3 regions of the Bacillus hominis genome follow, and region 2 is predicted to be linked to each of the others. Evidence: a T-box and tRNA genes for the amino acid it is inferred to sense, from the RefSeq annotation. Region 2 holds a T-box; the other regions hold tRNA genes.
What was found. The T-box of region 2 lies ahead of serS (serine--tRNA ligase). A T-box ahead of a tRNA ligase gene usually reads a tRNA of that ligase, here a tRNA-Ser.
Positions count from the first base shown of each region.

Region 1: it has a tRNA-Ser gene. The T-box ahead of serS (serine--tRNA ligase) is inferred to sense a tRNA for this amino acid. The anticodon was not compared.
Region 3: it has a tRNA-Ser gene. The T-box ahead of serS (serine--tRNA ligase) is inferred to sense a tRNA for this amino acid. The anticodon was not compared.

Region 1 is NZ_JAUCFS010000005.1:4,461,501-4,469,741, reverse strand. Features, by position in the region: rRNA gene QUF93_RS25885 (23S ribosomal RNA) at 1-121, shown strand, start outside; rRNA gene rrf (5S ribosomal RNA) at 223-338, shown strand; tRNA gene QUF93_RS25875 (tRNA-Val) at 345-420, shown strand; tRNA gene QUF93_RS25870 (tRNA-Thr) at 426-500, shown strand; tRNA gene QUF93_RS25865 (tRNA-His) at 510-585, shown strand; tRNA gene QUF93_RS25860 (tRNA-Leu) at 609-689, shown strand; tRNA gene QUF93_RS25855 (tRNA-Gly) at 719-793, shown strand; tRNA gene QUF93_RS25850 (tRNA-Leu) at 810-897, shown strand; tRNA gene QUF93_RS25845 (tRNA-Arg) at 901-974, shown strand; tRNA gene QUF93_RS25840 (tRNA-Pro) at 985-1,057, shown strand; tRNA gene QUF93_RS25835 (tRNA-Ala) at 1,071-1,143, shown strand; tRNA gene QUF93_RS25830 (tRNA-Met) at 1,163-1,238, shown strand; tRNA gene QUF93_RS25825 (tRNA-Ile) at 1,242-1,318, shown strand; tRNA gene QUF93_RS25820 (tRNA-Ser) at 1,336-1,427, shown strand; tRNA gene QUF93_RS25815 (tRNA-Met) at 1,454-1,530, shown strand; tRNA gene QUF93_RS25810 (tRNA-Asp) at 1,534-1,609, shown strand; tRNA gene QUF93_RS25805 (tRNA-Phe) at 1,622-1,697, shown strand; tRNA gene QUF93_RS25800 (tRNA-Thr) at 1,712-1,787, shown strand; tRNA gene QUF93_RS25795 (tRNA-Lys) at 1,798-1,873, shown strand; tRNA gene QUF93_RS25790 (tRNA-Gly) at 1,887-1,957, shown strand; tRNA gene QUF93_RS25785 (tRNA-Ile) at 1,968-2,044, shown strand; tRNA gene QUF93_RS25780 (tRNA-Asn) at 2,052-2,126, shown strand; tRNA gene QUF93_RS25775 (tRNA-Ser) at 2,133-2,223, shown strand; tRNA gene QUF93_RS25770 (tRNA-Glu) at 2,230-2,301, shown strand; gene QUF93_RS25765 (RNA polymerase sigma factor) at 2,436-2,804, shown strand; gene QUF93_RS25760 (L-lactate dehydrogenase) at 3,024-3,968, shown strand; gene glgB (1,4-alpha-glucan branching protein GlgB) at 4,640-6,577, shown strand; gene glgC (glucose-1-phosphate adenylyltransferase) at 6,525-7,655, shown strand; gene glgD (glucose-1-phosphate adenylyltransferase subunit GlgD) at 7,674-8,241, shown strand, end outside.
Region 2 is NZ_JAUCFS010000005.1:13,480-21,377, reverse strand. Features, by position in the region: gene serS (serine--tRNA ligase) at 154-1,428, opposite strand; T-box leader at 1,480-1,700, opposite strand; gene pdxT (pyridoxal 5'-phosphate synthase glutaminase subunit PdxT) at 1,755-2,345, opposite strand; gene pdxS (pyridoxal 5'-phosphate synthase lyase subunit PdxS) at 2,364-3,251, opposite strand; gene QUF93_RS02465 (D-alanyl-D-alanine carboxypeptidase family protein) at 3,412-4,722, opposite strand; gene guaB (IMP dehydrogenase) at 4,836-6,299, opposite strand; gene QUF93_RS02455 (YaaC family protein) at 6,415-7,416, shown strand; rRNA gene rrf (5S ribosomal RNA) at 7,451-7,566, opposite strand; rRNA gene QUF93_RS02445 (23S ribosomal RNA) at 7,617-7,898, opposite strand, start outside.
Region 3 is NZ_JAUCFS010000005.1:712,853-719,470, reverse strand. Features, by position in the region: gene QUF93_RS06125 (SH3 domain-containing M23 family metallopeptidase) at 1-1,052, shown strand, start outside; gene QUF93_RS06120 (hypothetical protein) at 1,058-1,390, shown strand; gene QUF93_RS06115 (DUF3965 domain-containing protein) at 1,632-2,783, opposite strand; gene QUF93_RS06110 (CBS domain-containing protein) at 3,209-3,628, opposite strand; tRNA gene QUF93_RS06105 (tRNA-Glu) at 3,761-3,832, opposite strand; tRNA gene QUF93_RS06100 (tRNA-Asn) at 3,834-3,908, opposite strand; tRNA gene QUF93_RS06095 (tRNA-Ile) at 3,914-3,990, opposite strand; tRNA gene QUF93_RS06090 (tRNA-Trp) at 4,001-4,071, opposite strand; tRNA gene QUF93_RS06085 (tRNA-Thr) at 4,078-4,150, opposite strand; tRNA gene QUF93_RS06080 (tRNA-Phe) at 4,160-4,235, opposite strand; tRNA gene QUF93_RS06075 (tRNA-Asp) at 4,245-4,320, opposite strand; tRNA gene QUF93_RS06070 (tRNA-Met) at 4,323-4,399, opposite strand; tRNA gene QUF93_RS06065 (tRNA-Ser) at 4,424-4,516, opposite strand; tRNA gene QUF93_RS06060 (tRNA-Ser) at 4,578-4,670, opposite strand; tRNA gene QUF93_RS06055 (tRNA-Ala) at 4,689-4,761, opposite strand; tRNA gene QUF93_RS06050 (tRNA-Pro) at 4,777-4,850, opposite strand; tRNA gene QUF93_RS06045 (tRNA-Arg) at 4,861-4,934, opposite strand; tRNA gene QUF93_RS06040 (tRNA-Leu) at 4,938-5,026, opposite strand; tRNA gene QUF93_RS06035 (tRNA-Gly) at 5,043-5,117, opposite strand; tRNA gene QUF93_RS06030 (tRNA-Leu) at 5,147-5,227, opposite strand; tRNA gene QUF93_RS06025 (tRNA-Lys) at 5,242-5,317, opposite strand; tRNA gene QUF93_RS06020 (tRNA-Gln) at 5,322-5,396, opposite strand; tRNA gene QUF93_RS06015 (tRNA-Tyr) at 5,409-5,492, opposite strand; tRNA gene QUF93_RS06010 (tRNA-Val) at 5,501-5,576, opposite strand; rRNA gene rrf (5S ribosomal RNA) at 5,582-5,697, opposite strand; rRNA gene QUF93_RS06000 (23S ribosomal RNA) at 5,799-6,618, opposite strand, start outside.

The DNA.
Region 1 (8,241 bases), 4.4 Mb from region 2:
ATGAGATTTCCCATAGCGTAGCTAGTAAGATCCCTGAAAGATGATCAGGTTGATAGGTTCGAGGTGGAAGCATGGTGACATGTGGAGCTGACGAATACTAATAGATCGAGGACTTAACCATATAATATGAAGCAATGTTATCTAGTTTTGAAAGAATATAAAAAACTTGTTGACTTTAAAAGTTAAATGAGTTACAATAGTTCTTGTCTTAAATGAATACAGTCTGGTAATGATGGCAGAGAGGCCACACCCGTTCCCATACCGAACACGGAAGTTAAGCTCTCTAGCGCCGATGGTAGTTGGGACCTTGTCCCTGTGAGAGTAGGACGTTGCCAGGCAATTCCGGAGGATTAGCTCAGCTGGGAGAGCACCTGCCTTACAAGCAGGGGGTCGGCGGTTCGATCCCGTCATCCTCCACCATTCTAGCCGACTTAGCTCAATTGGTAGAGCAACTGACTTGTAATCAGTAGGTTGGGGTTCAAGTCCTCTAGTCGGCACCAGCAACTATGGCGGTTGTGGCGAAGTGGTTAACGCACCGGATTGTGGCTCCGGCATTCGTGGGTTCGATTCCCATCAGTCGCCCCATTTTTCTTTTAAAATTATAATATGCGGGTGTGGCGGAATTGGCAGACGCACCAGACTTAGGATCTGGCGCCTTTGGCGTGGGGGTTCGACTCCCTTCACCCGCACTTTTAATAAAATAACTCATACATGTCTTGCGGAAGTAGTTCAGTGGTAGAATACAACCTTGCCAAGGTTGGGGTCGCGAGTTCGAATCCCGTCTTCCGCTCCAATTTTCAATATGATATGCCGGGGTGGCGGAACAGGCAGACGCACAGGACTTAAAATCCTGCGGTGGGTGACCACCGTGCGGGTTCGACCCCGCCCTCGGCACCATATGCGCCCGTAGCTCAATTGGATAGAGCGTTTGACTACGGATCGAGAGGTTAGGGGTTCGACTCCTCTCGGGCGCGTTTTTATTAACGGGAAGTGGCTCAGCTTGGTAGAGCACCTGGTTTGGGACCAGGGGTCGCAGGTTCAAATCCTGTCTTCCCGATATTTCAAAACATGGGGCCTTAGCTCAGCTGGGAGAGCGCCTGCCTTGCACGCAGGAGGTCAGCGGTTCGATCCCGCTAGGCTCCACTTATTGAATATCACTTATGGCGGTGTAGCTCAGCTGGCTAGAGCGTACGGTTCATACCCGTGAGGTCGGGGGTTCGATCCCTCCGCCGCTACCATAAGGACCTTTAGCTCAGCTGGTTAGAGCAGACGGCTCATAACCGTCCGGTCGTAGGTTCGAGTCCTACAAGGTCCACCACTCAAAGTTCATATCTCGGAGGTATACCCAAGTTCGGCTGAAGGGATCGGTCTTGAAAACCGACAGGCGGCGAGAGTCGCGCGGGGTTCGAATCCCTCTACCTCCTCCATTTTTTTAAATTAAATATTATATCATCGCGGGGTGGAGCAGTACGGTAGCTCGTCGGGCTCATAACCCGAAGGTCGCAGGTTCAAATCCTGTCCCCGCAACCAAATGGTCCCGTGGTGTAGTGGTTAACATGCCTGCCTGTCACGCAGGAGATCGCCGGTTCGACCCCGGTCGGGACCGCCATTTTTACATAAAGGCTCGGTAGCTCAGTCGGTAGAGCAGAGGACTGAAAATCCTCGTGTCGGCGGTTCGATTCCGTCCCGAGCCACCATTTTGAAATCGCAAGCCGGCTTAGCTCAATTGGTAGAGCAACTGACTTGTAATCAGTAGGTTGGGGGTTCAAGTCCTCTAGCCGGCACCACTTTCAAAATGAGCCATTAGCTCAGTTGGTAGAGCATCTGACTTTTAATCAGAGGGTCGAAGGTTCGAATCCTTCATGGCTCACCATTTTCAATTTAATGCGGGTGTAGTTTAGTGGTAAAACAAGAGCCTTCCAAGCTCTGGTCGAGAGTTCGATTCTCTTCACCCGCTTATCTATTATGGGCCTATAGCTCAGCTGGTTAGAGCGCACGCCTGATAAGCGTGAGGTCGATGGTTCGAGTCCATTTAGGCCCACCATAATTATTCCGCAGTAGCTCAGTGGTAGAGCTATCGGCTGTTAACCGATCGGTCGTAGGTTCGAGTCCTACCTGCGGAGCCATATTATAGAGAAGTACCCAAGTGGCTCAAGGGGCTCCCCTGCTAAGGGAGTAGATCGCGAACGCGGTGCGAGGGTTCGAATCCCTTCTTCTCTGCCAGATTTTGGCCCGTTGGTCAAGTGGTTAAGACACCGCCCTTTCACGGCGGTAACACGGGTTCGAATCCCGTACGGGTCATACTAAAAGAGATAGCATAATCTGCTATCTCTTTTTTGTTGTGTAAAAGCGGACTTTGGATAGTCCGCTTTTTTTATGAAATGTTGTATACTTTTTTCTATTTCAAACGTCTAACTAATAGAAAGGAGAGGGCGATGGAGTATGAAAAGATTATTGTAGAAACATCTAAAAGTATTTATAGGTATTTACTTAAAATTGGAGTAACACCAGTAGAAGCAGAGGATATCATTCAAGACACGGTACATAAAGCATTATTATCTATACCAAATATGAAAATTACTTATATAAAAACATGGTTATTTCAAGTTGCGATTAATAGGCATCGTGATCTAGCTAGAAGGCAAAAGCATATTGAAGAAATCCCGATTGAATCTATTCAACTTATTGGGACGAAGGGACTAGACGAATCACTGTTAAGAAAAGAGCTTCAAGTAGAAATACAAAGCATACTTGGAAAGATGAATCCGGTATACAAACATAAGAAAAACCCTTTCACAATCTAAACAAAACACTTAAATTGAGATTGATTCCACACCTACCACGATAACTTTACACTCTATGTGAAAAAGTTCACAAATAGGTCATAATTTGTGAAGTAATTCACAATAATCCGTGCTACAATATGAATGTAAAGAAGTTAAACAACATTAAATTAGTATTTTAATTAATTACTTAAACAATAATAAATAATATATGTAAAACAATTGAGAGGGGAAATTAAAATGAAAAAAGGTATCAATCGTGTAGTATTAGTAGGAACAGGAGCTGTAGGTTGTAGTTATGCTTACTCAATGATCAACCAAGGTGTAGCTGAAGAATTCGTACTTGTAGATGTAAATGAAGCAAAAGCAGAAGGGGAAGCAATGGACTTAAGCCATGCGGTACCATTCTCTCCAGCACCAACAAAAGTTTGGAGCGGTAGCTATGCAGATTGTAAAGATGCAGATTTAGTAGTTATCACTGCTGGATTACCACAAAAGCCAGGTGAAACTCGTTTAGACTTAGTTGAGAAAAATACAAAGATCTTTAAACAAATCGTTCGCGGTATTATGGATAGCGGATTCGATGGAATCTTCTTAATCGCAACAAACCCAGTTGATATTTTAACTTACGTAACTTGGAAAGAATCTGGCTTACCAAAAGAGCGCGTAATTGGTTCTGGTACAACTTTAGACTCTGCTCGTTTCCGTTACATGTTAGGTGACTACTTAGATGTAGATCCACGTAACGTTCATGCTTACATCGTTGGTGAACACGGTGATACTGAACTTCCAGTATGGAGCCACGCTACTGTAGGTGTACAAAAACTAGAAACAATCTTAGCGAACAACGAACAGTATAACCAAGAAGATTTAGATAAAATCTTTGAAAATGTACGCGATGCAGCTTATCACATCATCGAGCGTAAAGGCGCAACTTACTACGGAATCGGTATGTCACTACTTCGTGTAACTAAAGCGATCTTAAGCAACGAGAACAGCGTATTAACTGTATCTGCATACCTTGAAGGTCAATATGGTGAGAAAGATGCTTACGTAGGTGTTCCAGCTGTTATTAACCGCGAAGGTGTACGTGAAATAGTAGAACTTGAATTAAACGAAGAAGAAAAAGCGAAATTCGCTCATTCTGTAAAAGTGTTAAAAGAAACAATGGCACCAGTACTATAATAATTGCTAAATAATTCAGAGGCGGGAAACTGCTTCCTACCTCTGAGTTTTTATATAATTTAATATAAATTCCTTTTCCGGTTTCCCTTGTATATCCCCAATATACCCCTTTTGCTGGATAAGGGTCGTTTATAGAAAAAAGCACTCTATTTTTGAATAGAGTGCTTTTATATGTTATTTTTTCGGTGTTAGTCCTAACTTCTTTAAAATATCTGTCAGTGTCCCACTTTTTGATTTTTCTACAGGTGTTTGTGATTTTGTAGCATCTGGTTCTTATGAATTATAGTTGCAAATCTTGGTGTTCTTTATTGAGAATAAATATATACTTATGAATTTTACATTTCAATAAATTTTGTCACAAAAAATGTTGAGAAACATTTTTCTATGACAGATTATTTTGTTTGAATTTCACGTGGAAAATAGTGTGAAAAACAGGGAGAAATCAATAAAGTAAATATTGAGCAACAATGAAAGGTGAAAATAGTAAGGGGAAATGAAGCGTTTGCAATGAATATTCGTCAAAATTCGATATTTTACACAGTAAATTTGAATATTTTAAGCAAAATTAAAGAAAAAAACGTATATTTTTAAAAAAATAACAAGGATATTTCAGTTTTTCGCAGAAATGATAAAGAGTAAAAAATTTCTGTCATCTTAGTGAGGTGAACATATTGGATGTAATAAATTGTGAAGAAGTGAAACGAGATGAGTTTCATACAGAAAAGTACTATGACAGTTATAACATCTTTGGGGCACATATTGTGACGGAAGATGGGATGCGAGGGGTACGATTCACAGTATGGGCTCCTCATGCGAAAGCAATGAGTGTTGTTGGAGATTTTAATGAATGGGATTATGAGCAACATAAGATGCTACAAGTGACAGAAAAGGGGATTTGGTCCTTGTTTGTACCGTATATTGAAGAGAATGAGATATACAAGTATGCGGTTGAAACGATGGATGGTGCCGTTATTTTAAAAGCAGATCCTTACGCAGTATATGCAGAAGTAAGACCAAATACGGCATCTGTAGTTTTTGATATAGAGGGATATGAATGGAATGATAAAAACTGGATTCGTAAGAGAAAGAAAAAATCGATTTATAAAGAAGCGATGACAGTTTATGAATTACATTTCGGTTCTTGGAAAAAGAAAGAAGATGGCGCTCTGTATTCTTACAGAGAAATGGCCGAGGAGCTCATTCCTTATGTGGTGGAACATCAATTTACACATATTGAAATTATGCCGCTTGTTGAGCATCCATATGATCGTTCTTGGGGATATCAAGGAACGGGATATTATGCAGCTACAAGTAGATTCGGCACGCCACATGACTTGATGTATTTTGTCGATGAATGTCATAAATATGGAATCGGTGTCATTTTAGATTGGGTGCCGGGGCATTTTTGTAAAGATGCTCACGGTTTATATTTGTTTGATGGGACACCGACTTATGAATATAAAGATATAGATGTACAAGAAAACCAGGTATGGGGAACTGTTAATTTTGATTTAGGGAAAAGAGAAGTACGTAATTTCTTAATTTCAAATGCGTTATTTTGGATGAGGTATTTCCATATTGATGGTTTCAGGGTAGATGCAGTTGCGAATATGCTGTACTGGAATAAAGAAGGAAAAGAGCAAAGCAATGAACACGCTGTTTCTTTCTTACGAGAGTTAAATGAAGCTGTGTTTGCAGAAGATGAAGAGTTTCTTATGACAGCAGAAGATTCAACAGCTTGGCCACTTGTAACAGCTCCAACATACGAGGGTGGACTTGGGTTCAATTATAAATGGAATATGGGTTGGATGAACGACGTGTTGAAATATATGGAATGTGCACCAGAGTACCGGAAATACATTCATGAGAAAATGACATTCTCTTTACTATATACTCACTCTGAAAACTTTATATTGCCGCTTTCTCATGATGAAGTCGTTCATGGGAAAAAGTCGTTATTAAATAAAATGCCGGGAGATTACTGGGATAAGTTCGCCCAACTTCGTTTATTATATGGATATTTCTTTACTCATCCAGGTAAGAAATTACTCTTTATGGGTGGAGAATTCGGGCAATTTGATGAGTGGAAAGACCTTGAAGATTTAGATTGGAATTTACATGATTTTGAAATGCATCGTTATATGCATGATTACTTTAAAGAGCTCATAGCATTGTATAAGCGCTCAAAACCACTTTGGCAGTTAGATCACTCGCCTGAAGGATTTCAGTGGATTGATGCTAATAATAATGAGCAAAGTATTTTCTCGTTCATCCGCCAAGGGGATAAGCAGGAAGATGCGTTAGTTGTCGTATGTAATTTTACGAAAGCTACATATGAAAACTATAAAGTAGGTGTACCAGATTTCGAGTATTATAACGAGATTTTAAACAGTGATGCTGAGCAATATGGCGGATCGGGGCAAGTTAATAAGAAACGTCTCAAGACGATTCTAGAGCCATATCATAATCAAGCGGCACATGTAGAAATTACAATTCCACCATTTGGCGTATCCATATTACGACCAGTGAAGACGAGAAAGGGGAGCAAAAAACAAGATGGCTCAAAAACAAAAGTGCGTAGCAATGTTACTAGCAGGGGGAAAAGGTAGTCGTTTAAGTGCATTAACAAAAAATTTAGCCAAGCCAGCTGTTCCATTTGGTGGTAAATATCGCATTATTGATTTTACGTTAAGTAACTGTGCAAACTCCGGTATTGAAACGGTGGGGATTTTAACGCAATATCAACCGTTAGAACTCCACAATTATATCGGAATCGGAAATGCATGGGATTTAGACCGAGTAAACGGCGGAGTCACAGTATTACCTCCTTATGCGGAGTCTTCAGGTGTGAAGTGGTACACAGGTACGGCAAGCGCCATTTATCAAAACTTAAACTATTTAAGTCAGTATGAACCGGAGTATGTCCTTATTTTATCAGGCGACCATATTTATAAAATGGATTACAGCAAAATGCTAGATTACCATATTGAGAAAGAAGCGGACGTTTCAATTTCTGTTATTGAAGTGCCATGGGATGAAGCGAGTCGTTTCGGTATTATGAATACAAATGAAGAGATGGAAGTTGTTGAATTTGAGGAGAAACCGCAATTTCCAAGAAGTAATCTTGCATCAATGGGAATCTATATTTTTAACTGGGCAATCTTGAAAGAGTATTTGGAAATGGATGCAAGAAATCCTGAATCTAGTAACGATTTCGGAAAAGATGTACTTCCGCTTTTATTAGATGAAGGTAAGAAGCTAATGGCGTATCCGTTTGAAGGATATTGGAAAGATGTTGGAACGGTGAAAAGCTTATGGGAAGCGAATATGGATTTACTTCGCGATGAAACATCGTTGAATTTAAATGATCGTAATTGGCGTATTTATTCTGTGAACCCAAATGAGCCACCTCAATATATTGCAGAACAGGCAAAAGTAGAAGAATCACTTATTAATGAAGGGTGCGTCATTGAAGGGGACGTGAAGCATTCTGTTTTATTCCAAGGAGTGACGGTGGAAGAAGGTAGTATGGTAATCGATTCTGTCGTTATGCCTGGGGCAAAGATTGGTAAAAACGTTGTGATTGAAAGAGCGATTGTTGGATCAGAAATGGTTATTGAAGATGGGACAATAATTCGCCCAGAAAAAAATGTTGATGATGTAGTACTAATTGCTGAAGGGAAATAGAAAAGGGGGATGAAATGAATGGGAGAAAAAATGTTAGGAATTATTAATGCAACGGGAAGTTTTCCTTCCTTAAAGAAAGTAACAGGGCATCGTTCATTAGCGGCGTTACCGTTTGGAGGCCGTTACCGACTCATTGATTTCATGCTTTCAAATATGGTGAATTCTAATATTCATAGCGTGGCGGTTTTTACAAGTCATAAAAATCGTTCTTTAATGGATCATGTCGGTTCAGGACAACAGTGGGATTTAGATAGAAAGCGTGATGGACTGTTTTTATTCCCACCGAACTGCCAATGTGATCATGACGAATTTGGATCTTTTGCACATTTTAGAAGACATATTGATTATTTTCTAAGAAGCAGAGAAGAATATGTTGTTATTACGAATAGCCATCTTGTAACAGCATTAAATTTTCAAGCAGTGTTAGAGCGACATATACATACGTCTGCTGATATTACTGAAGTTTGTCATGAAGGGGTTTCGCTTCAAACGTATGTGTTAAAGAAACAATTATTGCTAGACTTATTTGAGGCATATAAAGATGTGGAGCAATACAGTTTATTTGATGTAGTGAGAGAAAAGAGTG
Region 2 (7,898 bases):
TATTGACATCAAATATAATATCAAAAGAAAAACAGTTAGTCAACCCTACCATAATAAATTATGGGGAAAGGGAAATTTTACTTCCCCTCTCCTTTATGACACTGCTGACAATGCCCATAATTACCAATCACTCATACCGATGAATGTTTTAACTTATTTAATAACTGTTTTTCCTCCCATATAAGGGCGAAGAACTTCTGGAATTATAATTGTACCATCTTCTTGTTGGTAGTTCTCTAAAATAGCTGCCACTGTACGTCCAATTGCAAGACCAGATCCATTTAGTGTATGAACATGTTCCGGTTTGCCATTTGGCTCACGGCGGAAACGGATATTCGCGCGTCTCGCTTGGAAGGCCTCAAAATTACTGCAAGAAGAAATTTCACGATATGTACCATAACTTGGAATCCATACTTCAATATCGTATTTCTTCGCTGCTGTAAATCCTAAATCTCCTGTACACATGCTCATAACGCGATATGGCAACTCTAATAATTGTAACACGCGCTCTGCATCATTTGTTAATTTTTCTAACTCTTCGTAAGAATCTTCTGGTTTCACGAACTTCACAAGTTCAACTTTATTAAATTGGTGTTGGCGAATTAAACCACGTGTATCGCGACCAGCTGAACCTGCTTCAGAACGGAAGCATGAGCTAAATGCAGCATATCGTATCGGTAATTGCTCTTTACTTAAAATCTCATCACGATGCATATTCGTTACAGGTACTTCAGCTGTAGGAATTAAGAAATAATCTTCGCTTTCAATACGGAATGCATCTTCTTCAAACTTCGGAAGTTGTCCTGTTCCTGTCATACTTGCACGGTTTACCATATAAGGAGGTAATACTTCCTCATATCCATGCTCATCAGTATGAAGGTCAAGCATAAAACTAATCAAAGCACGTTCTAATCTTGCACCAGCACCTTTGTAAAATACAAATCGGCTTCCTGTTACTTTCCCAGCACGTTCAAAATCTAAAATCCCTAAATCAGTAGCAAGGTCCCAATGTGGTTTTGGCTCATAAGTAAATTCTTTCACTTCTCCCCAAGTACGTGCTACTACGTTATCATCCTCTGTTTCACCTACTGGAGCAGATTCATGAGGGATATTTGGGATAGATAGCATTAATCTTTCTAAATCTTCTTCAACTGTACGAAGCTCATTATCAAGATCTTTTACTTTTTCCCCAACTTCACGCATTTCTAGAATTAGAGCTTCCGCATCTTTCTTTTCACGCTTTAATACTGAAATTTGTTGAGATACTTCGTTACGTTTACTTTTTAGTTCTTCCGTTTGAACAAGTAGCTCTCTTCTTCTCGTATCAAGTTCTTCAAAGCGACCAAAATCCGTTAAATCTTCGCCTCTATGCTGCAATTTTGCTTTTACTTCTTCAAAATTCGTACGTAAAAATTTAATATCAAGCATTATATACTCCTCCTTTTATTTTATAAAACACAAAAAACTCCCGTCCCTATACAAAGGGACGGGAGTTAACCCGCGTTGCCACCCTAGTTGAAAGCATTACCGCTTTCCTCTCAAGTAGAAATAACGGCTCTTCACCGGGAATGCTTACTAATCAAAAGATATTCCACATTCCATTCCAGGATGGATTCACAAACTGTTTCTATCGATTTCCACCAACCATCGACTCTCTATAAGAAACAACATTTGTTACTACTTCCTATCAACACGCTTATTTTATAAAATTGTTACCATCAATTTACTATAATCTTATACAAGTTGCAAGTTACTTATACAACTTTTTTCATTTTCGCTTCTTTTACCATTTCTACAAAGTATGCTGTTACACGATGATCGTCCGTTAATTCTGGATGGAAAGAAGCAGCTAAAAACTGACCTTGTCTTACCGCTACCATTCGATCGCCATGTGTAGAAAGTACTTCAACATCATCAGCTACATTTACAACATACGGAGCACGGATAAATACACCAACAAAGTCTTCTCCCACACCTTTCATTGAAAGTGCAGCTTCAAAACTATCTTTTTGGCGTCCGAACGCATTGCGCTCAACCGTAATATCCATAGCACCAATATGTGCTTCTTCATAGCCAATAAGTGTTTTCGCAAGAAGGATCATACCTGCACATGTACCAAACATTGGTTTACCCGACTTCGCAAATGTACGAAGAGGCTCCATGAAAGCATACTTATCAATAAGACGGCGCATTGTTGTACTTTCACCGCCTGGTAAAATAAGACCATCAATTTCTTCAAGTTGTTCTATACGCTTTACAACAACAGCTTCTGCACCACTTGCTTCAACTGATTTTACATGCTCACGAACTGCACCTTGAAGACCCAGTACACCGATTTTCATCATTTTAAAGATCCCCTTTAATTACCATCCACGCTCTTGCATGCGTTGTTCTGGTAATAACGTTGAAATTTCGACACCTTTCATTGCATTACCTAATCCTTTAGAAAGGCTTGCAATTAGTTCGTAATCTTCATAATGAGTCGTTGCTTCAACGATTGCACGTGCAAATTTCTCTGGGTTCTCTGATTTGAAGATACCAGATCCAACAAATACACCATCAGCACCAAGTTGCATCATTAACGCTGCATCTGCTGGTGTTGCTACACCACCTGCTGCAAAGTTTACAACTGGCAAGCGACCAAGGCGTTTAATTTCAAGTAGTACTTCATAAGGAGCACCAGTATTTTTTGCATATGTCATTAACTCATCTTCACGTAGATTTGCAACTTGACGGATTTCTGCATTGACTTGGCGCATATGACGCACTGCCTCTACAATGTTTCCTGTTCCAGGCTCACCTTTTGTACGAAGCATAGATGCACCTTCTGCAATACGACGTGCAGCTTCTCCGATATCACGGCAACCACATACAAATGGAACTGTGTAATCACGTTTATTTAAATGGTATACTTCATCAGCAGGAGTTAATACTTCACTCTCATCGATATAGTCTACCCCTAATGATTCTAATACACGTGCTTCTACAAGGTGACCAATACGGCATTTTGCCATAACCGGAATTGACACCGCACCCATAACTTCTTCAACAATTGTTGGATCTGCCATACGAGAAACGCCACCTGCTGCACGAATATCTGCAGGTACACGCTCTAATGCCATAACAGCAACTGCGCCTGCCTCTTCTGCAATCCTTGCTTGCTCAGCGTTAACTACGTCCATAATAACGCCGCCTTTTTGCATTTCTGCCATTCCACGTTTTACACGTTCTGTCCCTGTTACATTTGTCATGTACAAAAACCCCCCTAGGTGAATTGCTTTCCCCCGTTAAAGAAGAAAATTAAGAATACTCTTACATTCTACCACTAACTATCTGATGCTTGTCCACTACTTTTTCATAAAGTCGGTATGAAAAATAGGAATAAGAAAAAGCTCCTACAATGAGGAGCTTTTAAAACCAACCTTTTACTGTATCAACAGCACTATTCCACATACCACTAAAGAAAGAACCAATTCCGCGCATAGAACGTGTGAACCAGCCTGCCTCTTCTACTTCAGACTTTGTTACAAGGTCTACTTGTAATGATTTTCCTGATAAAAATCCAGGATCATTACTATCTTTAGACGTTACAACCATTTGGCCAAGTGCAACTCCCTTTTTCATAGGTGCTTCTTGTCCCTTATTTCCTTCTTTAAATTCTGTTTTATAAACGTCTTTACTTCCCTTTGGCACCGGAAGTGAAACAGCTTGCTTCGTTTGAACTGCTATATCTTTATCTTTCGCATTTTCAACTCTTACCGTTTCTTTTCCTTTGACCGAAGAACCTTTTTCATACATTTTCTTCATTTCAAAGTTAGCAAAGCCATAATCATATAATTTCTTCGTCTCATCAAATCTTGCTGTATGAGAGTTTGTTTTAATAACTACAGAAATGAAACGCATGCCATTTCTCTCGATCGTACCAGTAAAACAATCCCCTGCTTCTGGAGTTGATCCTGTTTTCAGGCCATCTACACCTTCATATTCCTTAATTAAGCCTTTTAACATCCAGTTCCAGTTAGGCATTTCGATTCGATCTGGAGTACCTTCACGGAACACTTTTTTTGAAATTTTTGCTATGTCTAATGTTTTAGGAAAATCTTGAATAAGACGTTGTGCCAAAATTGCTACATCTCTCGCAGACATTTTATTTTCTTCATCTGGAGTTGTCCCTTCAGGATGGTGTCCTTTTAAATCTTTGTTCGTTAAGCCCGTAGAATTTACAAACTTATAATTTTTTAATCCAAGCTCTTTCGACTTATCATTCATCATTTTTACAAAGTCTACTTCTTTTCCAGCAACTGCTTCAGCTAAAGCTATTGTTGCACCATTAGCAGAATAAATTGCCATTGCTTCGTATAGCTCTTTTACTGTATAAGATTCACCATTTCGTAGAGGCACATTCGATAACGACCGATCTTGCGAAATTTTATAAGCATATTCAGAAACCTTAACTTTTTGATCCCATTTTAGTTTCCCTTTCGCAACAGCCTCGTTCACTAGGTATTCACTCATCATCTTTGTCATACTAGCAATTGATAATAGTTCATCTGCATTCTTTTGATATAAAATTTTTCCAGAATTCGCTTCAACTAAAATCGCTGCACCTGCTTCAATGTTTAAAGCAGCTCCTGTTTCTGCTGATGCATTGCTATATGGTGCAAACATGCCAAAAGCTAGTGTAAGCACTGTTACCAACGCAATGAATCTTTTGCAAAACATACCTTTCACTTTTGCTACCCCCAATATCTATGTACTCACATAACCGTTATTCTAACATAATCAAAAAAAAATAGACAGAGATATCAAATCTCCGTCTATTTACATATAAGACATTATAATGAGTAGTTTGGAGCCTCTTTTGTAATTTGCACATGATGAGGATGACTTTCACGTAAACCAGCGCCCGACATACGAATGAACTGCGCATTCTCACGTAAGAATTCTAAATCTTGTGCTCCGCAGTATCCCATACCTGCACGTAATCCACCAACTAATTGATGAACTGTATCTGCTAAAGGTCCTTTATATGGTACTCGTCCTTCAATACCTTCTGGAACAAGTTTTTTGTTTCCTTCTTGGAAGTAACGATCTTTACTTCCTTTTTCCATCGCTCCAACAGAACCCATTCCACGATATACTTTAAATTGACGACCTTGGTAAATTTCAGTTTCTCCAGGGCTTTCAGCAACACCAGCAAACATACTACCTAACATAACAACGTGTGCCCCTGCTGCTAAAGCTTTAACCATATCACCAGAGTACTTAACACCACCATCTGCAATAACTGGAATGCCGTGTTTACGAGCTTCTGTTGCACAATCATAAACTGCTGTTAATTGTGGTACGCCAACGCCAGCTACAACACGTGTCGTACAAATAGAACCTGGTCCAATACCAACTTTAACTACGTTTGCACCAGCTTCAATTAATGCTTTTGTTGCTTCAGCTGTAGCAACATTTCCAGCAATAATGTTTAGTGCTGGATATTTTGCACGAACTTCTTTTACTTTTTCAATAACACCTTGAGAATGTCCATGAGCTGTATCAAGAACGATTGCATCTACCTGTGCTTTTACTAATGCGTCGATACGAAGCATTGCATCAGCCGTTACACCAACTGCTGCTCCAACTAATAAGCGTCCTTGCTTATCCTTTGCAGAGTTTGGAAATTCAATTACTTTTTCAATATCTTTTATTGTAATAAGCCCTTGTAATACACCGTTATTGTCAACAAGAGGGAGCTTTTCGATTTTATACTTTTGTAGGATCTTTTCAGCTTCTTCCAGTGTAGTACCAACTGGGGCTGTAATTAACTGTTCTTTTGTCATTACGTCAGAAATTTTGATTGAGTAGTCTTGGATGAAGCGCATATCACGGTTTGTAATAATACCAACTAATTTTCGCTCATCTAAATTATTTACAACTGGTACACCTGAGATACGGTATTTTCCCATAAGATGTTCCGCATCATATACTTGATGTTCTGGAGTTAAAAAGAATGGATCTGAAATAACGCCGCTTTCAGAGCGTTTTACTTTGTCAACTTGCTCTGCCTGGTGCTCAATAGACATATTCTTATGAATGATTCCTAAACCGCCTTGACGAGCCATTGCAATAGCCATATCAGCTTCTGTTACTGTATCCATTCCTGCACTAATTAACGGGATGTTTAACTGTAAGCTTTCAGATAAAACTGTTTTAACACTTACTTCTCTTGGTAATATATCTGACTTTGCTGGTACAAGTAATACATCATCAAAAGTCAAACCTTCTTTAACAAATTTAGATTCCCACATAATTGTTCCCCCCATGATACCAGAAATTATTATTAGTAGCTTATCAATTGGTTAAAATACTGTCAAGAAAGTATAAATATGTTAGAATTTTTAGACAATAAAAGGAGCGTAATATATGCATCATACACCTTGTGCTTGGCAGCAGTTAAGTTTCTTCTTTTCATCTCAAAACGTACAACATTATCTTGCCCGTTGTTATGAAAAATCCTCGATTCAGGATGCCGAAAAAAAAAGTTTTGAAAATTGTTATCCATTTATTTATTACTTAGAACACGGTAAAAATTATTATGAATTATATAAAACAGCGCCATTTTCCATTCAGCCAATGCTGTTATTTTATGGAATGGGACAACTTTTTAAAGCTTGTTTATTAACTATTAATCCAAACTATCCAGAATCAACAACCGTTTTAGCACATGGAGTGACAACCCGTAAACGAAAAAAACAAGGATATCAATTTCTAGAAGATGAGGTGAAAATACAGAAAAATGGGCTATTTACTCACGCGGCAGAACAACTGTTTCACATGAAACACTTGGAAACAGAAAAGTTTAATATGTTAGAGCTAATGGGAAAAATCCCTGAGTTACAACATTTATTTCGCTATAGTCAAAAAGGAACAACATTATATAAAATCGATTCAACAAATAAAAATGAGCTCTCCTTTTCAGTCAACATACTAGATCGACTACATATGACTAAAGAAAGATTTTCTCGTTACATCGAAACAACTTGTAAGCATTTATCAATACAACACGTACCTGAGAAAAATAATGAATTAAATGTGTTTTTTTCAGCACCTATTCAATCATGGAATCCTATGTATAGCACACCTTTATACTATGAGCATCTTACTGACACTTATTATTTACCACTTACGACCGACCCTAGAAACTCTAAGCCAGTGTTGCCTGAGCTCCTTGTTCATTATTTATTGCTCTATAATTTAAGCATGATTTCTAGGTATGAAACAGATTGGTGGTATGATTTACTTGGAAGCTATGGCTCTGAAGATTATCCATTTATTTATCAGTTTCTCAATATTTCTGCTCAAAAAATCCCTTACTATATTTCAGCATTTTTACTAACGGAATCCAACCTATTTCATGGGAAATAAAAAAACACGAGTCAAATGACTCGTGTTTTAGCTTGCTTGGCGACGTCCTACTCTCACAGGGACAAGGTCCCAACTACCATCGGCGCTAGAGAGCTTAACTTCCGTGTTCGGTATGGGAACGGGTGTGACCTCTCTGCCATCATCACCAAACTATTGAAGGCATATTCCTTCAAAACTAGATAACATTTGCTTCATATTATATGGTTAAGTCCTCGATCTATTAGTATTCGTCAGCTCCACATGTCACCATGCTTCCACCTCGAACCTATCAACCTGATCATCTTTCAGGGATCTTACTAGCTTACGCTATGGGAAATCTCATCTTGAGGGGGGCTTCATGCTTAGATGCTTTCAGCACTTATCCCTTCCGCACATAGCTACCCAGCTATGCCCTTGGCAGAACAACTGGTACACCAGCGGTGCGTCCATCCCGGTCCTCTCGTACTAAGGACAGCTCCTCTCAAATTTCCTACGCCCACGAC
Region 3 (6,618 bases), 700 kb from region 2:
CAGTAAAAACTGGATATGTAAAAATTGACAACGTTGCACTACATCAAAATAACCATGCAGACAGTGCAATAATTGATAACATTCGATTTAATAGCCCGGTTACTATTCTTGAGACAAATCCAGATTGGTATAAAGTATCTGTTAACAACAAAACAGGCTATATGAAAAAAGATGCAATTCTCTTCAAAAAAAATGTTCAACCAAAGAATCAATATATCGTAAATGCCAACGCATTAAACGTTCGTTCTGAACCTAATACAGAGTCTTCTATTCTAGATATATTACCAAATGGTCAATTCATTACCATTCAAGGTGAACAAGGGGATTGGTACAAAATATTACATAACGGTCAAATTGGATACGTACAAAAAACATTTGTATCTAATGGATCCACACCTCTAGTAAAAGGTGTAACTGTACAAGGTTCTCCTTCTTATACTGTTGCAACACCAAAATTAAATGTACGTAGCAACGCTAGTACAAGTAGCACTCTACTTGGCTCATTACAAAGTGGTACACAAGTACAAGTAGTAGAAACGGTAGGTACTTGGTATAAAATTCGTTTTGGCACAGGATACGGATATGTAGCAAAACACTATGTAGTGCAAAATCAAAATCAAGCACAAGCTAAAACAGCTCAACCTTCATCAATCCCAGCAGTTTTCAAATTCCCTACTCAAGGGAAAATCAGCTCCACTTTTGATATGCGCTGGGAGCAAATGCATTATGGTATAGATATAGCAGCACAAGGAAATGTCTCTATTCAAGCTGCTGCTGCAGGTAAAGTTGTGAAATCTTATTATTCAGCTAGCTACGGCAATGTCGTGTTCATCGCCCATCAAATAAATGGGAAATTATATACAACAGTTTATGCTCATATGAAGGATCGCACTGTACAAACTGGTGATCAAGTACAAACTGGACAATTAGTAGGTCATATGGGAAACACAGGTCATTCATACGGGCAACATCTCCATTTTGAATTACATAATGGGGAATGGAATTTTGAAAAAACAAATGCAGTGAACCCACTGCCATATTTAGTTAGGTAAATTTTATGCCACGCGATATACCTCTCTTTATTGAATACCTGGCCTTTTTAGGTTTAATCTGTTGTCTAGTCATTTATAATACGAACACTGTATTTTTATCTATTATTATTGCTTTTGTTGCTTTAGAAATCATTATGGAAGCATTACAAATGCGGCTAAAACAAAAAATTGCCCATATTTATAATGCAATTTTTCTTTTGAGTGCTCTTATAACAAATATAATTAGTAATGGTTTTTATTTATCTACCGTACTTCCTGTATTCTTTATAGGTGTTTTATTATTCATAGCTAGATACGTTAATGTTCCTAATAACCAAAAACATGAACAAGAAGCTTAGAAAGAGGAGACACTGTGTACCAATCTTTCAAAGATAATCCAATTCAATATATATTGAATTTATATAAAAAAATGAATACTTTTTTTGGTATACAAGGAAGTTATACTGCACAATTTCTCCTTTATGGAATGTTATTTCTTATCTTAGTTACTTTCTCCTTGTTTTACTAACAAAAAAGGATCTCACATAAACTTGAGATCCTTTTTTAATTTATATTAATTTTTAATATGTAAAATATGGTTTATCCACAAGCGTATTTTTCATAAATAAAACTAAGATTATATTTTTTCTCTAAGCTCATTCTTTGTTCATCGTCGCACCAATAGAAAAGAATATCATGAATCGTTGCATAACGCTTATTTTTAAGAAATAGTTTAAAGAATGATGGTAAACAATCATGTAATTGTATAAATATATAATTGCGTAGTATTTCTTCTTTGTATTCAATTCCCTTACAAATATACAGTAATTCTTCACAATAATATGCATGTTGTGGAACTTGGATCATTTCGAAAAATGGTACATACGATAGTAACTTTCCAATAAAATGACCATACCGATCCATTACCCCTATCGTCATATGCTCCATCATTTCTTTCATCACATATAAATAATCATCTACATGAGTTGTCTTTAAAGGGTCTAATCGATCGGAAATTTGAGAAAGTACAGCTTTTTGACAAGCTAAAACTGCTTGACTAGGTCCATAATATGATAGAAAGTCTGTACACTTACGATACTTTCGTAATAAGTCATGTGTATATAAATCATACACAAAAGTATTACAATGCATTGCTAAACTCATCATATCACTATTTAATTGCTCTTTTGACAGTAGCTTCGCTCGCTTACACATATAAAAGAATGTAAATTCCAATACTTCTTTATGAGATAATAGATGTTTGCAATCTGTTATACATTTCTCATTAAATTTAACTCGATCCCAAATCTCTACATCCTCAGCTGTTAATTCACCAATACGATATTTAATAATTAAATAGTTTAAAGCAACTGCTTTCGTCAAAAGATCCCATGTTTCATACTCCAATGAAGTTTGGACAAATTCATCTAGCCCTTGGGTTATCATAAAAGCATTTGCCTCTTCATACCAACCAATCTCTTGACATAAACGAAGAATACGTACTAGAGTTGGAATTTCATCTTTATGAAACTGCGGTAAATTCTTTACTTTATTCATGCCATATACGATAAATGCCGCTAAATTTTCTTCTTTATAAAATTCTTTTTCTTTCCATACTAATATAGTTCGCTCTTTCCCTTCACCTTTTGGATGACAAGGTACAAGCAAAGAAAATAACTCAGCGAAATTATTTGGTTCTATATATGTATCTGTAACCAAATTCCAATTTGGATCGCCCTGTACAGCCCTCATATAATTCCCCTTCCCTTTTTATCCCGCTATTTGCGTGCAGTAAGACTCCCACCTCAAAATTCAGTGAATGCGAGGAAGTTAGATGGGAGATAAAACTGCCCGTAAAAGCCCGATTGGTTCAACTAATAATCATTGGAGGATGGACAAAACCCCCAATAATTAAAGTTTCACTTTATCTATGTAGGAAATATTAATTCATTATTACATCATTAATAATAAATATTGTTATATTCAAAACCTCTCATAATACTTATATCTCTCAGTATATCATTTTTTCTCTTATTAAAAATTAGGAATGGAAAATTTAAAAAAACTGTCAAAAATATTGACTCTATACTTATTATATAATGTCTCAGATACATCACGCTAATATATTAGTTTAATCCATATATACTAGAATAATGTATCTGATCTTTATACATAATTTATTCCGTATGCTCCGAGATTTCACTTAGAGCAAACCCTGCTTGATCATCTGCTGATTTTCTTATAGCTAAATCACCTAGTGCTAGCATCCCAACAAGTTGACCGCTCTCAACTACCGGTAATCGTCTAATTTGATATTGTGCCATTAACTCTGTAGCTTTTTCAATAGAATCATCTGGAGAAACTGAAACAATGTTTGTTGTCATTACATTTGTAATTTGATTAGATCCAGGATGTTTTTCAGCAATCCCACGAACAACTAAGTCTCGATCAGTAACAAGCCCAACAACTTGTTTATTTTCAATAACAGGAATCATTCCAACCGATTCTTCCTTCATTTTTACAGCCGCCTCATATACATTATCTAACGGTGTACAATGTACGATATGAGTACTCATAAGTTCTCTAACTTGTGTCATTTTTCATCTCCTCCTTTTAATACATACCATAGCTTTTCCTAAATCCCTTTATTTATTTCAGGAAAATACGGTGATAAAAAGAGGCTTATACATAATAAAAAAGAGTCAGCAATATGCTGACTCTTTTTTTTATGACCCGTACGGGATTCGAACCCGTGTTACCGCCGTGAAAGGGCGGTGTCTTAACCACTTGACCAACGGGCCATGGCTCCGCAGGTAGGACTCGAACCTACGACCGATCGGTTAACAGCCGATAGCTCTACCACTGAGCTACTGCGGAATATATGGTGGGCCTAAATGGACTCGAACCATCGACCTCACGCTTATCAGGCGTGCGCTCTAACCAGCTGAGCTATAGGCCCATATACTTTACAGGGGCAGTAGGAATCGAACCCACACTGGAGGTTTTGGAGACCTCAGTTCTACCTTTAAACTATGCCCCTAAATGATGCCGGCTAGAGGACTTGAACCCCCAACCTACTGATTACAAGTCAGTTGCTCTACCAATTGAGCTAAGCCGGCATAAAAAAATGGTGGCTCGGGACGGAATCGAACCGCCGACACGAGGATTTTCAGTCCTCTGCTCTACCGACTGAGCTACCGAGCCAACATAAAATGGCGGTCCCGACCGGGGTCGAACCGGCGATCTCCTGCGTGACAGGCAGGCATGTTAACCACTACACCACGGGACCATTGGTTGCGGGGACAGGATTTGAACCTGCGACCTTCGGGTTATGAGCCCGACGAGCTACCGTACTGCTCCACCCCGCGACGATATTATGTTTTAAAAATAAATGGAGGAGGTAGAGGGATTCGAACCCCCGCGCGACTCTCGCCGCCTGTCGGTTTTCAAGACCGATCCCTTCAGCCGAACTTGGGTATACCTCCATGAAGGAAAAATTAATATCTTATTTATTTTTATATGTAACTAAACCACTTTTTTAAAAAATGGAGGAGGTAGAGGGATTCGAACCCCCGCGCGACTCTCGCCGCCTGTCGGTTTTCAAGACCGATCCCTTCAGCCGAACTTGGGTATACCTCCGACATATAAAAAATAAAGTGGAGCCTAGCGGGATCGAACCGCTGACCTCCTGCGTGCAAGGCAGGCGCTCTCCCAGCTGAGCTAAGGCCCCATGTTTTTGGGAAAATCGGGAAGACAGGATTTGAACCTGCGACCCCCTGGTCCCAAACCAGGTGCTCTACCAAGCTGAGCCACTTCCCGTTAATAAAAGCGCGCCCGAGAGGAGTCGAACCCCTAACCTCTTGATCCGTAGTCAAACGCTCTATCCAATTGAGCTACGGGCGCATATGGTGCCGAGGGCGGGGGTCGAACCCGCACGGTGGTCACCCACCGCAGGATTTTAAGTCCTGTGCGTCTGCCTGTTCCGCCACCCCGGCATATCATATTGAAAATTGGAGCGGAAGACGGGATTCGAACCCGCGACCCCAACCTTGGCAAGGTTGTATTCTACCACTGAACTACTTCCGCAAGACATGTATGAGTTATTTTATTAAAAGTGCGGGTGAAGGGAGTCGAACCCCCACGCCAAAGGCGCTAGATCCTAAGTCTAGTGCGTCTGCCAATTCCGCCACACCCGCATATTTTGTTAAAATGGTGAGCCATGAAGGATTCGAACCTTCGACCCTCTGATTAAAAGTCAGATGCTCTACCAACTGAGCTAATGGCTCTTAATGGCTGGGCTAGCTGGATTCGAACCAGCGCATGACGGAGTCAAAGTCCGTTGCCTTACCGCTTGGCTATAGCCCAATAATTAAGAAATGGTGGAGGGGGGCAGATTCGAACTGCCGAACCCGAAGGAGCGGATTTACAGTCCGCCGCGTTTAGCCACTTCGCTACCCCTCCGACATAAATGGTGGAGGATGACGGGATCGAACCGCCGACCCCCTGCTTGTAAGGCAGGTGCTCTCCCAGCTGAGCTAATCCTCCATTTTGCCTGGCAACGTCCTACTCTCACAGGGACAAGGTCCCAACTACCATCGGCGCTAGAGAGCTTAACTTCCGTGTTCGGTATGGGAACGGGTGTGACCTCTCTGCCATCATTACCAGACTATATTCATTTAAGACAAGAATCATTTTAACTTATTTAACTTTTAAAGTCAACAAGTTTTTTATATTCTCTCAAAACTAGATAACGTTGCTTCATATTATATGGTTAAGTCCTCGATCTATTAGTATTCGTCAGCTCCACATGTCACCATGCTTCCACCTCGAACCTATCAACCTGATCATCTTTCAGGGATCTTACTAGCTTACGCTATGGGAAATCTCATCTTGAGGGGGGCTTCATGCTTAGATGCTTTCAGCACTTATCCCTTCCGCACATAGCTACCCAGCTATGCCCTTGGCAGAACAACTGGTACACCAGCGGTGCGTCCATCCCGGTCCTCTCGTACTAAGGACAGCTCCTCTCAAATTTCCTACGCCCACGACGGATAGGGACCGAACTGTCTCACGACGTTCTGAACCCAGCTCGCGTACCGCTTTAATGGGCGAACAGCCCAACCCTTGGGACCGACTACAGCCCCAGGATGCGATGAGCCGACATCGAGGTGCCAAACCTCCCCGTCGATGTGGACTCTTGGGGGAGATAAGCCTGTTATCCCCGGGGTAGCTTTTATCCGTTGAGCGATGGCCCTTCCATGCGGAACCACCGGATCACTAAGCCCGACTTTCGTCCCTGCTCGACTTGTAGGTCTCGCAGTCAAGCTCCCTTATGCCTTTGCACTCTACGAATGATTTCCAACCATTCTGAGGGAACCTTTGGGCGCCTCCGTTACACTTTAGGAGGCGACCGCCCCAGTCAAACTGCCCACCTGACACTGTCTCCCGGGTCGATAAGACCCGTAGGTTAGAATTTCAATACAGTCAGGGCGGTATCCCACCAGCGCCTCCACCGAAGCTAGCGCTCCGGTTTCAATGGCTCCCGCCTATCCTGTACAAACTGTACCAAAATTCAATATCAGGCTAC